2 regions of the Brevibacillus halotolerans genome follow, and region 2 is predicted to be linked to the other one. Evidence: riboswitches for the same ligand, from Rfam matches in the RefSeq annotation. Region 2 holds a riboswitch; the other holds the start of a gene.
The links. A riboswitch is a leader RNA that binds a small molecule or an ion and turns the genes downstream of it on or off. The one in region 2 is predicted to bind S-adenosylmethionine.

Region 1 (7,924 bases), on a different contig from region 2:
AAATAGCACGACGGCAATTACCAAGCTGACCAATCCCAATACTACCTTCGTATCGCCCAGATCGCCTAAAGCAATAAATGTAGATGGGTTAGGTACGATTAAGCCGCCTTTTTGCAAACCAATAAAGGTAAGAAACAATCCAATTCCAACCGTCATTCCTTCTTTTAGAGACAGTGGAATGCTTTTCGCTAAGATTTTGGCAACCGGTGTAAAAGCAATCACGATAAATAAAACACCTGACATGAATACAACTGCCAAAGCGCTCTCCCATGACAATCCCATAGATTTAACAATCGTATAGGAGAAAAACGCATTAATGCCCATACCAGGAACAAGTGCTACAGGAGCATTCGCCCAAAAACCCATGATCAAGCATCCTATGAAGGAGATAACGATCGTGGCAACAATACCTGCTTCCAATGGTATACCTGCATCCGATAAGATCATTGAATTCACGGCAATGATGTAGACAGCGGTGAAAAACGTGGTTAAACCAGCCAAAATTTCGTTGCGAACCGTTGTTTGATGACCTTTTACATCAAATCTTTTACGAAAAAATGAGTACAATATCGGTTCCCTTCTTTAAGCAAAACAACCCCTCGGCCCACCCGTGCCAATTCACCCCAAAAATTGGGGCAAGACACCTTTCCCTATAGTAGCAAAAAGAACGAAAAAGAGTAAATAGGAAAATGTAAAAATGTGCACATAAAAAAGGCAGTGATGCTTGTATGTAGGTTTTCATGTTTCCAGCTACTTCTATTTTACCCTCCAGAAAGCAAGCTTCTATACAAGTTATGCAGCTTATTATGTATAATTATACTTATTTGTATTTTTATTCACGATTATTCACTTCATGTATCCTGTAAATAAATCCGTTTTGCTGTCGATATGTAGCTAAATTTTTAGAAGTTTAATCAAGTTAAAACAAGATGATTTCAATAGTTATTATAAACGGAAACTGAATTTGATTCCGCTGTTTTTTCAGAATGCACAAAATATTATTGACTTATCATTCCAAGCTCCTTACAATAAAACAAACTTTTATTTTCATCAAGAGTGGTGGAGGGACTGGCCCGACGAAGCCCGGCAACCGGAACATAGTGTTCTTGGTGCTAAATCCTGCAGAATCCGCAAGGTTCTGAGAGATGAATGTATGCGAAATTAGTAACGCAGCCTTCCTCTACTCAGAGGAGGGCTTTTTGCTATGAGAAGCCGGTCTTCCCTCTCTACTGCGCCACCATTGAAACCAAGAGAATCACCTTACTTTACATGGAAAAGGAGTGGTTTTTTATGTCAAACCTCAATTGGAAAAGAGAAACACTAGCTCTTCACGGAGGTCAGGAGGCAGACCCAACTACCGGCGCTCTTGCCGTCCCTATCTATCAAACATCCTCCTATGAGTTTCGTGACACCAGCCATGCAGCCAATCTATTCGCGTTACAGGAGCCTGGGAACATTTATACCCGCATCATGAATCCAACCCAGGATGTATTTGAGAAGCGTGTCGCCCTACTAGAAGGCGGTATTGGGGCACTTGCAACTGCATCTGGTCAAGCCGCCATTACATTTGCCTTATTAAATATTGCACAAGCCGGTGATGAAATCATCTCCTCTAGCAGTTTATATGGGGGAACCTACAATTTATTTGCCCATACCTTTGCAAAGCTTGGAATTACCGTTCATTTTGTTGACCAATCCAACCCAGACAATTTCCGTTCAAAGATTACAGACAAAACCAAGGCGATTTTCTGCGAAACGATCGGAAATCCCCAAATGCAGGTTGCCGATCTAAACGCTATTGCTACCATAGCTCATGAATATGGATTACCGCTCCTTGTGGATAATACCTTTGCCTCCCCTATTTTGTGCCGACCGATTGAACACGGGGCAGATATCGTTATCCATTCTGCTACTAAATTTATTGGCGGTCACGGCACATCTATCGGGGGAATTATTGTAGACTCCGGTCATTTCGATTGGAGTAACGGCAAGTTTCCTGGGCTCTCCACTCCAGACCCTACCTACAATGGAATTGTATATACAGAGGCGGTTGGCAATGCTGCTTATATCGTAAAAGCTCGTGTGCAGCTACAGCGAGATGTAGGAGCTACCTTATCTCCTTTTAACTCCTTTTTATTCTTACAAGGCCTAGAGACTCTCCACCTGCGGATGGAACGGCATAGTCAAAATGCACTTGCTGTCGCTCAATATTTAGAACAACACAACGATGTAGAGTGGGTGAGCTACCCAGGGCTTGCTAGCTCACCTACCTACGAACTTAGTCAACGCTATTTACCAGATGGTCAGGGGGCTTTGTTGACTTTTGGAATCAAAGGTGGAGTAGAAGCTGGCAAAAAAGTAATTGAATCTGTTCAATTGTTCTCGCATTTGGCTAATGTAGGAGACTCCAAATCATTGATCATTCATCCAGCTAGTACTACTCATCTCCAACTTACCCCAGAAGAACAAGCTAAGGCCGGGGTGACCCCTGGGATGATTCGTCTTTCCGTAGGTACAGAGGCAATTGAAGATATTTTGCAGGATGTAGAGCAGGCTATTCAAAAAGCTGTGGAAGCTGTACAAGTGTAAGCTGATAATCGTGTAGGATGTAAAAAGGCGTGCTTCACTGTTGCCAGTCGCACGCCTTTTTCTATATGTAAGATGTAAATTTGACTTTTGGCTCATCGCTTACTTTTTCGATACTTGAACATATGAGGTCTGTTTCACTGTGTACGTATCTGCGAGTGTTTCTTCTTTTATGACACCTAGCTTAAGTAGGCTGTTTATTTTTGCCACATCCACCTTGGACATCAGCCTCCATATTTGCGGATCTTCTACGGCTTTAAGTAGGTGTTCATTATTAAACTCTTTCTTCTCTTGTTGACTAATTTTCAAACGGTAGTCTCCTATCTCAATTTCACACGGTTCTGGATAAACAGCCAACAGAATCCGGCGTAGCTCTGCCAGCTCCTCTTCTAACTCTTTTTGCTGTTGTTTGATCGCAAAATACCGAGCAATTGTAGCTTCCATGTGCCCCTCTCCTTTCGTTCTGACAACAATGTATGTAGAAAGGTCACACATAAGAACCGAGAAAGAAGGGATTTATACATCTTTCTCGTTATTCTGAATTCTCCTTTTGATATCTTCTTCCACAAATAACGACAAGCAACACTAGAAGGAAACTAACGACACTAATGATATTTTTTGCAGTGCCTTCCTTAATAAATAGATTCAGGAAAAATGTAGGCCCGACAATCAGTAGCAATAGATTTAGCGAGTGTTTTCCAATAAAGTTCAATCACTCTCTCCCCCCATGTTTTTATGATCAATAAAAGTTACATTCCACCCATTGTATCATATTTATCAGCCTACTTCCCGATTAATACAAATACATTGCCATCCGGCGCCTCCATAATAGCTACATGACCACCTAATGAATTGGAAAATGGCGGACGAATCCACTGAATGGAAGGATCGTCTTTCCACTGTTCATAGAATGCAGTGACATCTTCTACAAAAATCTCTGGCTCTATGAAATGTAATTCAGGATTATTTTTCAAAACTAACTCTGCATGGCCTTCTCCAAACCCCATACCTACTAGTTTCCATGGTTTACCCGGAATTTGTTCAGCCTCCCACTTTTTTACTAACCCCATTTTCTCATAGAAAAGAATAGCTGATTCCAAGTCTTTCGTATAAATGGCAAGGCAATGTAATTGTTTAAACATCATTCTCCCCCTTTTCTCCCTCCATTCTAGCCTCTAATAGTGACATTTCCTGACACTGTTTAAAAAACAATTGAGTTGATAACAGAGCCACTACCAAATTAGTCTACTAGTTCAAAAATGCCAAAAGGCCAGCTACCTATGAGCTGGCCTTTTGGAAAAAATGTTAAAAATAAGGACATTAAAACAATTTGAAAATGATTAGCCCTAAGCGATCGCCTTTAGAAGATCAATTACTAAAGGGATTACTGCGCCAAGGAATTGTAATACAGCGATTGCGATGCTCATAATATCTCCCCCTTGGGTAAAAATAGAAAGTCACTTTCTATTAAGATCATAACCCATATTTTGAAAAAAATCTAGCAAAATTTGCCTATACGGAAAAAATGTGTACACAAATTGAACAGTTTGCAAAATTTTATATATATGATCATAATATGAATAAAATAAAATGGTAAGAAAATCACCCTCCTGTTACTATTAAAATCGGTATCTACAGCATAGATGATTAGAATGAATCAAAAAATATTACTAGTAGCAATGTACTCTTTTACAACTTACTGACTATCTGTGTTATCTTATTCTTATATTCCTATCATTAAAATTGTTTGTAAGGAGTTTAGATATATGAACCGAGAAATTCAACAATTTAAAGCAGAATTTTTTAAAGCCCTGGCCCATCCCTTGCGTATTCGAATCCTAGAGGTTTTATGTGAAGGTGATAAAAACGTTAATGAACTACAGGCTATTTTAGGAACGGAAGGTTCTGCTGTGTCCCAACAATTAGCTGTCCTTAGAAATAAAAATGTGGTAAGTGGAACTAAAGAAGGCACCTCTGTGATCTACTCACTGCGAGATCCCCTTATTAAAGATTTACTTAAGGTTTCCAAGCAGATTTTTGACAATCATTTAGTAGATGCCATTTCTTTACTTCAAAACATGCGGGATGAATAGACATAAAAAAGCAAGAGAATCTCACTGGAACAGGATTTTCTTGTTTTTTTGTTTGTAACCCAAATTTTTACCATATGTATCAGCTCTTTCCTACATTGACAAAAACGGATCAGCGGGTGTATATTCCCCTTATATTCAAATAATCAAATATATAAAAAAAGAAGGGTTAAAAATGAAATTGTCGGGAAGATTCGAGCACTACAACAGTACTTATTTTCGACATGATCTCATATCAGGGTTAATTGTAGGTGTCATTGCCATTCCTTTAGGAATGGCTTTTGCTATTGCTGCTGGCGTTAGCCCTCAATATGGAATTTACACAACGATTATTGCTGGTTTTCTTATTTCTTTCTTTGGTGGGTCCAAATTTCAAATTGGGGGACCTACTGGGGCTTTTATTCCCATCTTATTTGCGATTGTCATGCAGTACGGGTATGAGAATCTACTAATTGCAGGCTTATTAGCTGGAGTAATGCTCGTTCTGATGGGAATCTTGAGGCTAGGTGCACTTATTGCATTCATTCCGCGTCCAGTTACCATTGGATTTACGTCTGGCATAGCTGTCATTATTTTTACTGGTCAAATTGCAAACTTTTTGGGGTTAACAGGAGTCCAAAGGCATCAAGACTTTCTTTCGAATATGCGGGAGCTTGGAATCCATCTGTCCACGATCAATCCATACAGCATTGTAACCGCACTTATTTGTTTCGCTATTCTTTTGATTACACCCAAGCTGTTTCCCAAAATACCTGGGTCTCTCATCGGACTTATCTTGTCCAGTTTGCTGGCAGCATGGTTTTTTGAAGGAAAAGTAGCAACTATAGGTTCGACATATGGGGAAATTCCCAGCACTCTTCCCCACTTTCATATACCTGATATCACCTTGGATCGAATTGTTCAGTTGCTTAAGCCTGCCTTTGTGATTGCCTTACTCGGAGGAATTGAATCTCTGTTATCTGCGGTAGTGGCTGATGGTATGACTGGAACCCGTCATAAAAGCAATCGTGAGCTAATTGGGCAAGGAATTGCAAATATGATTACCCCCTTGTTTGGTGGAATCCCTGCGACTGGAGCCATTGCTCGTACAGCTACCAACATAAAAAGTGGTGCCAAGAGTCCGATTTCAGGAATGATTCATAGTCTGGTTGTGTTAATCGTATTAATACTGTTTGCTCCGTGGGCCTCTTCCATTCCTTTAGCCAGTATGGCCCCTATCTTAATGGTTGTGGCCTGGAATATGAGTGAACGCAAGGCATTTGTTCATATCGTAAAAACCAAAACAAGTGATTCGCTTGTCTTAGTAATCACTTTCTTCCTAACTGTATTAACCGATTTAGTAACGGCGGTCGAAGCAGGTTTAATCTTGGCAATTATCCTGTTTGTGAAGCGAATGAGGGACATTTTAACCGTTGCAAAGGTACTGCCTGATCCGACAGTAAAACACGAAAAAATGTCTCCTCATATGGTAAAGGAAGGACACGATTGTCCTCAAATAGCTATTTTTACCATTGAAGGAGCGTTATTCTTTGGTGCGGCTGCTATGTTTGAATCATCAATTATGCAAACCATTCATTATCGCCCTAAAATACTACTCCTGAAGATGGCGAAGGTTCCTTTTATGGACACCACTGGTGAGTCTAACCTTGCAAATGTAGTGAACGATTTTACAAGAAACGGTGGAAAAGTTCTCATATCAGGCATTCAGACTCAGCCTAAAGAAGTGATAACAAAAACAGGTCTGGCAGATAAAATTGGGGAGGAGCACTTTTTTGCGCATACAGGTGAAGCTATTGAGTACGCTTTAACTCAATTAGATTATCAAAAATGCTTAGGATGTAAGCATTTTAGCTTCCGTGAATGCACGGTCTTATCCGATCCGAATGCAGCGAAACAGCAATCCGTTCTGCCAATCAAACAATTATCAGAACAATAAATAGGAATGTAACGAACGGACAGTTTTCGATTACGAAACCGTCCGTTTCCATTTTTTACATAAACGGCTAAATCCAGCTTTCGTACTGCAAGCAAGTAGTCTACCCTTGCTATACAGGTCGAAAAACAGAGAAATTCCACGGATTTAGCAGATAACTGCTGAAAATAAGCTCTTTTCTTCGTTCTTCCATTTTGTTGGTAAAATACACGTAATTCATTCCATGCTATAATAGAGTGTCGTGTAAAAAATGTCGTACTAACGCTACATTACACGAATGGTGTCTTGTTTGATGCCTTTGTTTGGACAAGCTTTTTCGAAAAAGAGAACAAGTAAAAAGCTCCCTAACTACAAGGGACTGTCCTGACTTCTTGAATGGGAGGGAATGGAATGAATCAAAGCTATATGGAGCAAACAAAATCAGCTTCAGCAGCCGTGCGACCATCAAAACAAAAACGACTAAGCACTCCCAAACGCAAGGGAATATTAGTCGCTGGTATTGTGCTCCTCTGGGGTGGATTGTGCTTTGGCGGTTTTTTGCTTGCCCAAAGTTATATCTCTGCTTCACAGAGTTATCTGGATCAGCGCATAAGCATGGTGGAAGCCAAAAATGATGAGTTGATGAAGATGATTGAAACACAAATGGGAGATGTACAGTCCGAGATGAATGGAATTAAAGAGGAATTAGCATTAACTGGTGAGACTATCTCTGGAACAGACAAGACGAAGCAAGCTCTGTCACAACGAATTACAACATTAGATAAACAATTGGCGGAACTGAAGGGCTCTCTGAAAAAACTGGAGGATGCTGCTCGTGCTTTCTAGGCTGAATCTGTTTTTTGTTTTATTGCTGGCTCCCCTTTGTGGGATTCTGCTTGCTTTTGCCAAGCCCTCACCCTTGGAAGCCAATATGGACAAGCTATCGTTAAAAAGTGCTCAACTCGCTGCCCAAATGTCGGAGCTGGAAAAAGCCTCTAATGAAACGAAAGACATTTTGGCAAGTCTACGTAAAACGGCTGATCAGGATAAAAAAGAAGCAGAGCATTATCAGAAGCAGCTTGATAATCTGGTCGCAGCTAGCAAAAACCAGACGAAGCAATCTACTGGATTACTAGATGAAATCCTAGCAAACCTGCTAGGAGATCCAATTGGACAAAACTTCGGTAAAAATTCGCGAATTAAAGTGTACTCGCTTAAAGAAGCTGGATATAGCGGCTACATGGCAAAAGTCCATCTGTTTAACCCCAATGCGCTGAAAATGGTCTTGGCCAACGATAGCGTTTATAGTAGAGGGGAAACAACAAGTCATGCAGCA
Region 2 (7,924 bases):
GGATACGGGTGTCATCATCTGGACAACTACTCCTTGGACACTCCCAGCTAACAAGGCTATCTCACTAAATCCCGATTTGGAATATAGTGTAGTGCTTGCAGATGGAAATAAATATGTAGTAGCTTCTGGTCTAGTAGAATCCGTAACAAAAGAAATTGGCTGGGAGCAAGTAGAGACTGTCCAAACCTTTAAAGGCTCTGATTTAGAAGGAATTGAGACACAGCATCCATTCTACGACCGTATTTCCCCAATCATTTTGGGTGATCACGTTACATTAGACGCTGGTACAGGTTGTGTTCATACCGCACCAGGACACGGGGAAGACGATTTTAACGTTTCTAAGAAATATAATATCGAAGTACTATGCCCAGTCGATCATGAAGGAAAGATGACACAGGAAGCACCAGGCTTCGAAGGCTTGTTCTATGAAGATGCTAATAAAGTGGTATCTGAAAAACTGAAGGAAAACGGAGCTTTGTTAAAATTAAGCTTCATCACTCACTCCTATCCACATGACTGGCGTACGAAAAAACCAATCATTTTCCGTGCGACAGAGCAGTGGTTTGCGTCGGTAGAAGGCTTCCGTAGCCAAATGCTTGAAGCTATTAAAGAGGTGAAATGGACTCCGCATTGGGGCGAGACACGTCTTGCTAATATGGTGGCAGATCGCAATGACTGGTGCATTTCACGTCAGCGTGTTTGGGGTGTACCAATTCCAATCTTCTATTGTAAAGCATGCAACGAACCAATTATCAATGAACAAACTATTGATCATATCGCTAACTTGTTTGCTAAAGAAGGTTCTGGCGTGTGGTTTGCCCGTGAAGCGGCTGATCTAATTCCAGCAGGATTAACTTGCGATTGCGGTTGCAAAGAATTCCGTAAAGAAACAGACATCATGGATGTTTGGTTCGATTCAGGTTCCTCCCATGAAGCAGTATTGCGTCAACGCGACAATTTAAGCTGGCCTGCTGATTTATATCTGGAGGGTTCTGACCAATATCGCGGCTGGTTTAACTCTTCTTTATCTACTTCAGTAGCTGTTCATGGCAAGGCACCATATAAAAGCATCCTAAGCCATGGTTTCACATTAGATGGTGAAGGACGCAAGATGTCCAAATCACTTGGTAATACGATTGTTCCAAAAGAAGTAACAGACAAGCTAGGTGCTGATATTTTACGCCTATGGGTATCCTCAGTGGACTATCAATCAGACCACCGTATCTCTGATGCGATTCTTGCTCAGAATGCAGAGGTTTATCGTAAAATCCGCAATACGTTCCGCTTCCTGCTTGGTAACCTAGCTGGCTTTGATCCAATGAAAGATCGAGTAGAGTACGATCGCCTGCCTGAGTTAGATCGCTTTATGCTGGCAAAAGCGGCAGAAATGGTAAAACGTACACGCAAAGCATACGATGAATATCAATTCCATACTGTATATCAAACTGTGCATAACTTCTGCACGATCGAGCTTTCTTCTTTCTATATGGATATCTCTAAGGATCGTTTGTATGTTGAAGCGCCAGATAGCGAAGAGCGTCGTGCAGCACAAACGGTTATGTATGATATCTTGCTTGACCTAGTGAAATTGTTATCACCGATCATCCCGCATACAGCAGATGAAGTGTGGCAATTTATTCCGGGTGTAACAGAGGCGAGTGTACAGCTTACCGATATGCCGGAAGTAAATGAACAGCATTTATTCAGCGAAGAAGAGCAGGCAAGATGGACGTCCTTCTTAGAGGTGCGCGATGAAGTGCTAAAAGCAATGGAAGAAGCGCGCCGCAACAAAGTATTTGGTAATTCCGTCGATGCTAGATTAGTTCTTTATCCACACACACAGGAAGTATATCAAGTGCTGATGGATATGGAATATTTAGCAGATCTGTTTATTGTAGCTGATATTGAAATGCATGAGGCTGGCACGGAGGCACCTGCGGAGGCTGTTAAGCTTGAAGGCATTTCCGTAGTTGTCCTTGCAGCTGAAGGTGGAAAATGCGAACGCTGCCGTGTCGTAAAAGAAGATGTAGGCACAGTGGAATCGCACCCAACTACATGCGAGCGTTGTGCTACGATTGTTGACGAACACTTTTCACATGTGACGGAGTAAATTTACTTGGTCACATCGTTTCCAAGCGAATTACATTGGTTTTACAAAGAACGTTCTTATTAGGGAAAAAAATTCCCTAGTAAGAACGTTTTTTTGTGGGGCATACTACCAAAACGAGAGCTCTACACTTTTAAGTAAGGATGGTGTCCAGATGGATAAACAGACGCTGGCTCATGTTAAGCAGAGACTCCTGGATGAGAGGGAGAGCATAACAAAACGTTTAGAGGAGAACGATCACTATGGTATGAAAAGCACTATGGGTGAAACTACCTCCGAGCTTTCCACTTATGATAATCATCCTGCAGATATTGCTTCTGAATTGTTTGAGCGGGAAAAGGATATTGCCTTGTACCAGTTGGATCGGGAAACATTAGGCGAGATAGATCAAGCATTAGAGCGTATGGATGCAGGAACATATGGCATTTGTACTGTCTGCGGAAAAGAAATTCCAGCCGAAAGATTAGACGCCCTGCCGCAAGCACTAACATGCAAAGAACATGCTCCGTCTCCAGCTGTTAACAATCAGCGTCCCGTTGAGGAGCAGTTTATGAAACCAGCCTTTGGACGAACTTCGCTGGATGAAAAAGAAGCAAATTCCTTCGATGGCGAAGATGCATGGCAAATTGTTGAATCATGGGGAACCTCCAGTACGCCCTTTTCTTTCCAAGACACGGATAAAACAGATTATAACCATATGTATATTGAGGCAGATGAAGCTGATGGTTATGTAGAAGCCGTGGAGCAGATTGGTTACACCGATATGTATGGCTATCATGGGCCAGACAGTGTTCATTTTATGCGGAGCCATACGTATGATCGATACATGGATCAAAACGAGGGAAAAGGGTTATTCATATCGTATGACCAGTATTTAGATGATTTAGCTAAGCAGGAAGCCGATGAGGATATTGATGATCTTAGCAACCTGTAAGATGGAGGTATTTAGTTGATTATCGAACGGATCGAGACATACCCTTGCCTTCACCGGTTACGTGAGCCTTATGGGGATGCAAATGGCTACAAAAAGTATCGTTCCTGTTACATGATTAAAATCGTGACATGCTCGGGACTGGAAGGGTGGGGGGAATGTATTGATTGGTTACCCACGCTGGAGGTAGGCTTTCGCAAACGAATTATTCCCTATTTAATTGGCAAGCAGGCAACAAAGAGAAACAAGCTGGTCACTGTTGTGAAAAAGTGGCATCAACGAGCCGCTACTGCCGTTAGCATGGCCTTAATGGAAATTTTGAGTAAAAGTGGGGGGCTCCCCATATGCGATTTATACGGAGGAATGTGGCGGGACACCATACCTGTCTATGCTTCATTGCAATCGTATCGGGATACACCTTACTGGGAGCAGCAATCTTGTAAACAAGTAGAACAGGCTTTACTTGATGGTTTTCGAATGGCCAAAATTAAAATTGGCGGGAGGACAATAAAAGAGGACCAAGCTCACGTGAAGCTCTTAATGGCTAAGCTTGATTCTCAAATGTCTTTTGCCTTGGATGCAAATCAGAGCTATGATGTGGCTAGTGTGGGAGCATGGCAGCAGCTTTTTTCAGAATGGAGGAATCTGTTGTGGCTAGAGGAGCCCATGCCGATGGATCGCTTGCATGATTATGTTTTATTGCGATCTAAGCTTTCCATTCCATTAGCAGGTGGAGAAAATCTCTTGCATGTAAGGGATTTTCACAATCTATGCCAGCTTGGAGCGATTGATATTGCTCAGCCTGACCCGATGCATGAGGACGGAATCGATGGGTATCGACATACGCTATCAACTGTGCGTAGTTTTGGCTATCGTGTGTCCCCGCATGTATTTGATGGTGCTTTAACAAGGCTGTATGCATTGTTTGCCCAAGCCTGTCTGCCTGCATGGAGCAAGATGACAGGAGATGAAATCGAACCAGTTGAATGGGATATAATGGAAAATCCCTTTGCCAAACTAATTCCTCTCTCTCCGCACCAAGGGATGGTTACGCTGCCAAAAGGAGTGGGACTTGGTATAGAGATCGATACCGACATCCTAGCACACTATAGCTGGGATGGTAGTATATATCAGGCCTAAGTACATTTCATGATTACGTTGATCGTTTAAGAAAAGAGGACGTATGATGGCTCAAGCACAAAATAACAAGAAAAACCTCATAGGATTAACAGGTGTTCCATTAGTTATGGTACTTGGAAATTCAATGTTAATTCCCATATTGCCAACAATGAAATCGGAATTGCACCTAACTTCTTTTCAAACCAGTTTTTTAATTACTGCTTTTTCTATTGCGGCCGGAATCATTATTCCATTGGCTGGCTATCTATCTGACCGATTTAATCGCAAAGTGGTCATAACGATCGCTTTAACGTTATATGGCGCAGGCGGATTGCTTGCAGGCTTAGCGTCCCTATGGTTAACCAATCCCTATTGGTTAATTATTTGTGGAAGGGTGTTACAGGGAATAGGTGCAGCGGGAACATCACCCATAGCTATGGCTTTAGTAGGAGACTTATTTGATGGTGCCTCCGAAAGTAAAGCGCTTGGACTATTGGAAACCTCTAACGGGTTGGGTAAAGTGTTAAGCCCGATTTTAGGGGCTCTGTTCGCCTTATGGACATGGTACGCAGTCTTTTTGGCTTTTCCGGTCATATGTGCAGTAGTTCTAACTATTTTTTTGCTATTGGTAAAGGAAAAGAAGCAAAACAAGCAACCCAAATCAGTTAAAGAGTACCTTGGCTCGATTGGCCAGATATTTAAACAAAATGGAAAATGGCTCATTCCAGCCTTTTTTATTGGTAGCATATGCTTGTCTACGCTATTTGGTGTCCTTTTTTATCTATCGGATTTATTGGAGGAGACCTATCAGATTGATGGTATTCTAAAAGGTGCCTTTTTAGCTATTCCCCTGCTGGCTCTGAGCATTATGGCATTTATAACAGGGGCTATTATTAAAAAGAGACTAACGGTAATGCGCTACTTTATTATTGCAGGGATGCTCTTACTTACCATTTCTTATGCTGGGGCAAGCTTTGTTTCTAACGTGTACTTCTTAATAGGAATTCTTGTATTTGGTAGCGTAGGAACCGGCATGATTCTGCCCTGCCTCAATTCTATGATCATTGGAGCGGTTACAAAGACAGAGCGTGGTATGATTACGTCTTTGTATAATGGTGTCCGGTTTATAGGAGTAGCGTTGGGGCCTCCGATTTTTACGTGGTTATTGGGATTTTCGACGAAAGTTATGTTTTATTCGATTGCTTCTGTCACGTTACTATTTGCTATAATTGCATTTTTTACTATAACGCCGCAAAAGGGCAGCAATTCTCAAGGAGCTTCGCAGGAGGGAACTGTTAAAAAGGAATCTTCAGCAGACGGGAATTCAATGGATTCGTCAAGATCAGCCGGTACTAAAAGTGAAGCCGATTCCTCTACCAAGGAAAAGAATCTTTTGGATCAGAAGGCTTTGGATGAGATGACTTTGTTATTAGAAATGCGAGAGGAAACAAAAGATCAGCAAAAACAGGAGCAATTGAAAAAGGAACTGGGTTTCGACCTAGGAGATTTGTTTGAAAAGCTACTTACCAAAAAAGAAAAAGACAAAACGAAATAGATGCTTAGCCTCCAGGTTTTGGAGGTTTTTTTGTATTCTACTATTTCTATAAAAAAATGACTGCTAACAAAAATAAACAAAAGTAAAAACAAGGGTGGTTCTATTGACATTTCAAGTAACGATGATATGATAATGTATAAATTGAATCCGATAATTTTATAACAACTTCTTATCAAGAGCGGTGGAGGGACTGGCCCTATGAAACCCGGCAACCTTGATTCATTCAAAAGGTGCTAAATCCAGCAGAAGTATTTCTGAGAGATAAGAAGAATGGCAGATACATAGACATGAAGCCCTTCTTCTTAGAGAGAAGGGCTTTTTTGCATAGGTTTTTTTTCACAGACAAATGAATCACAAAGGGCGGTCAAAGAGGAAAAAATGTATCCTTGCAAGCATATAACCAAGTATTCCGATATAAAAATAAGGTATTAGAGAAAAGTGGGGGAACTTACGTATGTATCTGTTAAAAAGAATATGTACCATGCTCATAACATTATGGATTATTGTGACACTAACCTTTGTCATTATGCATCTTATACCGGGTGATCCATTTGCTACTGATTCGCAAATGCTGCCGGCTGATGTCGTCCAAAATATGCGGGAAAAATATAATCTGGATAAACCAATGGCACAACAATATTTGTTATATCTAAAGGATTTGGCCCAGTTGGATTTAGGACCTTCCATACAATCAAAATCACGTGATGTAAATACATTGATTGCTTCTGGATTTCCTGTATCGGCAACACTAGGTCTACAAGCGCTATGTTTAGCTTTATTTCTTGGTATTTCCTTAGGAATTATCGCAGCCCTTTATCATCATAAATGGTTGGATTACGTTTCGATGTTTATTGCGATCATAGGGATTTCTGTCCCAAGCTTCATTCTGGCTCCACTGCTAATCAAATTAGTTGCGGTTGAGTGGAAGCTTTTGCCGGCTGCCTCCTGGGGATCATGGAAACATTCAATCCTGCCGTCTGTTACATTAGCGGTCGGTCCTATGGCTATTATCGCCCGCTTTGTTCGGGCTAGCATGCTTGAGGTTTTTAGTCAGAATTACATGAAGACGGCAGAGGCAAAAGGCTTACCTACATTTGCAATCGTGGTAAAGCATGGCATTCGTAACGCCTTGATACCAGTGTTAACCTTTATCGGTCCGTTGTTTGCAGCGCTGATTACGGGCACGTTTGTAGTTGAAAAAATCTTTGCCATTCCAGGCATTGGCAAGTATTTCGTAGATGGCATCTTTAATCGTGATTATCCAGTTGTGATGGGAACAACGGTTTTTTATAGCACGGTCCTGATCTTGTCGTTGTTTTTGATCGATGTATCATACCGACTGGTGGACCCAAGAATTAAGCTAACGAGCAAGGGGGACTAACAGATGGCGCAATCTTCACTGCATTCTGAACAAGATCATCTTTTTCGACCTGTGGATAAACGAGTTTTTGAGAAGCATCAGATAGATCGTCCTAGCCTAAGCTATGGCAAAGAAATACTGCGAAAAATCATACAAAACAAGCTGGCGATGCTTGGTTTCAGTTTATTAATCCTTGTGGTCATGCTTTCGCTGATCGGTCCACATCTAGTAGCCTTCAGTCCAGAAAAACAAGATTTGATGCTTGGAAATCTCAAGCCTTCCAGTACTCATTGGTTTGGGACAGATGATTTAGGACGAGATATGTGGGCGCGAACCTGGGCAGGTGGACAGATTTCTCTTTTTATCGGCTGTATTGCAGCAACCATCGACTTATTGATTGGCGTAGCTGTCGGTGGAGTCTCGGGTTATATGGCAGGACGCGGTAGGGTAGGGGATCGTATTGACAGCATCCTGATGCGTATTGTCGAGGTTTTATATGGCATTCCTTATTTACTGGTTGTGATTTTATTGATGGTGGTGCTAGAGCCTGGACTGTCCACTATCATTATCGCCCTTTCTGTTACAGGCTGGGTTGGCATGGCTCGTTTGGTACGTGGTCAGGTCTTGCAGTTAAAACAACAAGAGTTTGTACTAGCGGCCGAAAAGCTAGGAACCTCACACGCCAAAATTATTTGGAAGCATCTGTTGCCAAATGCCTTAGGAATTATCATCGTGAATCTGACTTTTACGATACCTCAGGCGATCTTTGCTGAATCCTTTTTAAGCTTTCTAGGTTTAGGGGTACAAGCACCGAGTGCTAGCTGGGGAACGATGGCTAATGATGGTATAGGC

Region 1: it holds a riboswitch for S-adenosylmethionine, as region 2 does, so the genes downstream of both, O0550_RS11040 (homocysteine synthase) here and O0550_RS03395 (ABC transporter permease) in region 2, are expected to answer to the same signal.

The regions. Positions count from the first base shown of each region.
Region 1 is NZ_JAPTNK010000006.1:274,611-282,534, forward strand. Features, by position in the region: gene O0550_RS11035 (NCS2 family permease) at 1-567, opposite strand, end outside; SAM riboswitch class I at 1,045-1,152, shown strand; gene O0550_RS11040 (homocysteine synthase) at 1,291-2,589, shown strand; gene O0550_RS11045 (hypothetical protein) at 2,689-3,030, opposite strand; gene O0550_RS11050 (VOC family protein) at 3,369-3,728, opposite strand; gene O0550_RS11055 (ArsR/SmtB family transcription factor) at 4,353-4,679, shown strand; gene O0550_RS11060 (SulP family inorganic anion transporter) at 4,852-6,612, shown strand; gene O0550_RS11065 (hypothetical protein) at 7,000-7,434, shown strand; gene O0550_RS11070 (phosphodiester glycosidase family protein) at 7,424-7,924, shown strand, end outside.
Region 2 is NZ_JAPTNK010000002.1:105,430-113,353, forward strand. Features, by position in the region: gene ileS (isoleucine--tRNA ligase) at 1-2,110, shown strand, start outside; gene O0550_RS03380 (TraR/DksA C4-type zinc finger protein) at 2,262-3,041, shown strand; gene O0550_RS03385 (mandelate racemase/muconate lactonizing enzyme family protein) at 3,057-4,178, shown strand; gene O0550_RS03390 (MFS transporter) at 4,222-5,712, shown strand; SAM riboswitch class I at 5,879-5,980, shown strand; gene O0550_RS03395 (ABC transporter permease) at 6,167-7,093, shown strand; gene O0550_RS03400 (ABC transporter permease) at 7,097-7,924, shown strand, end outside.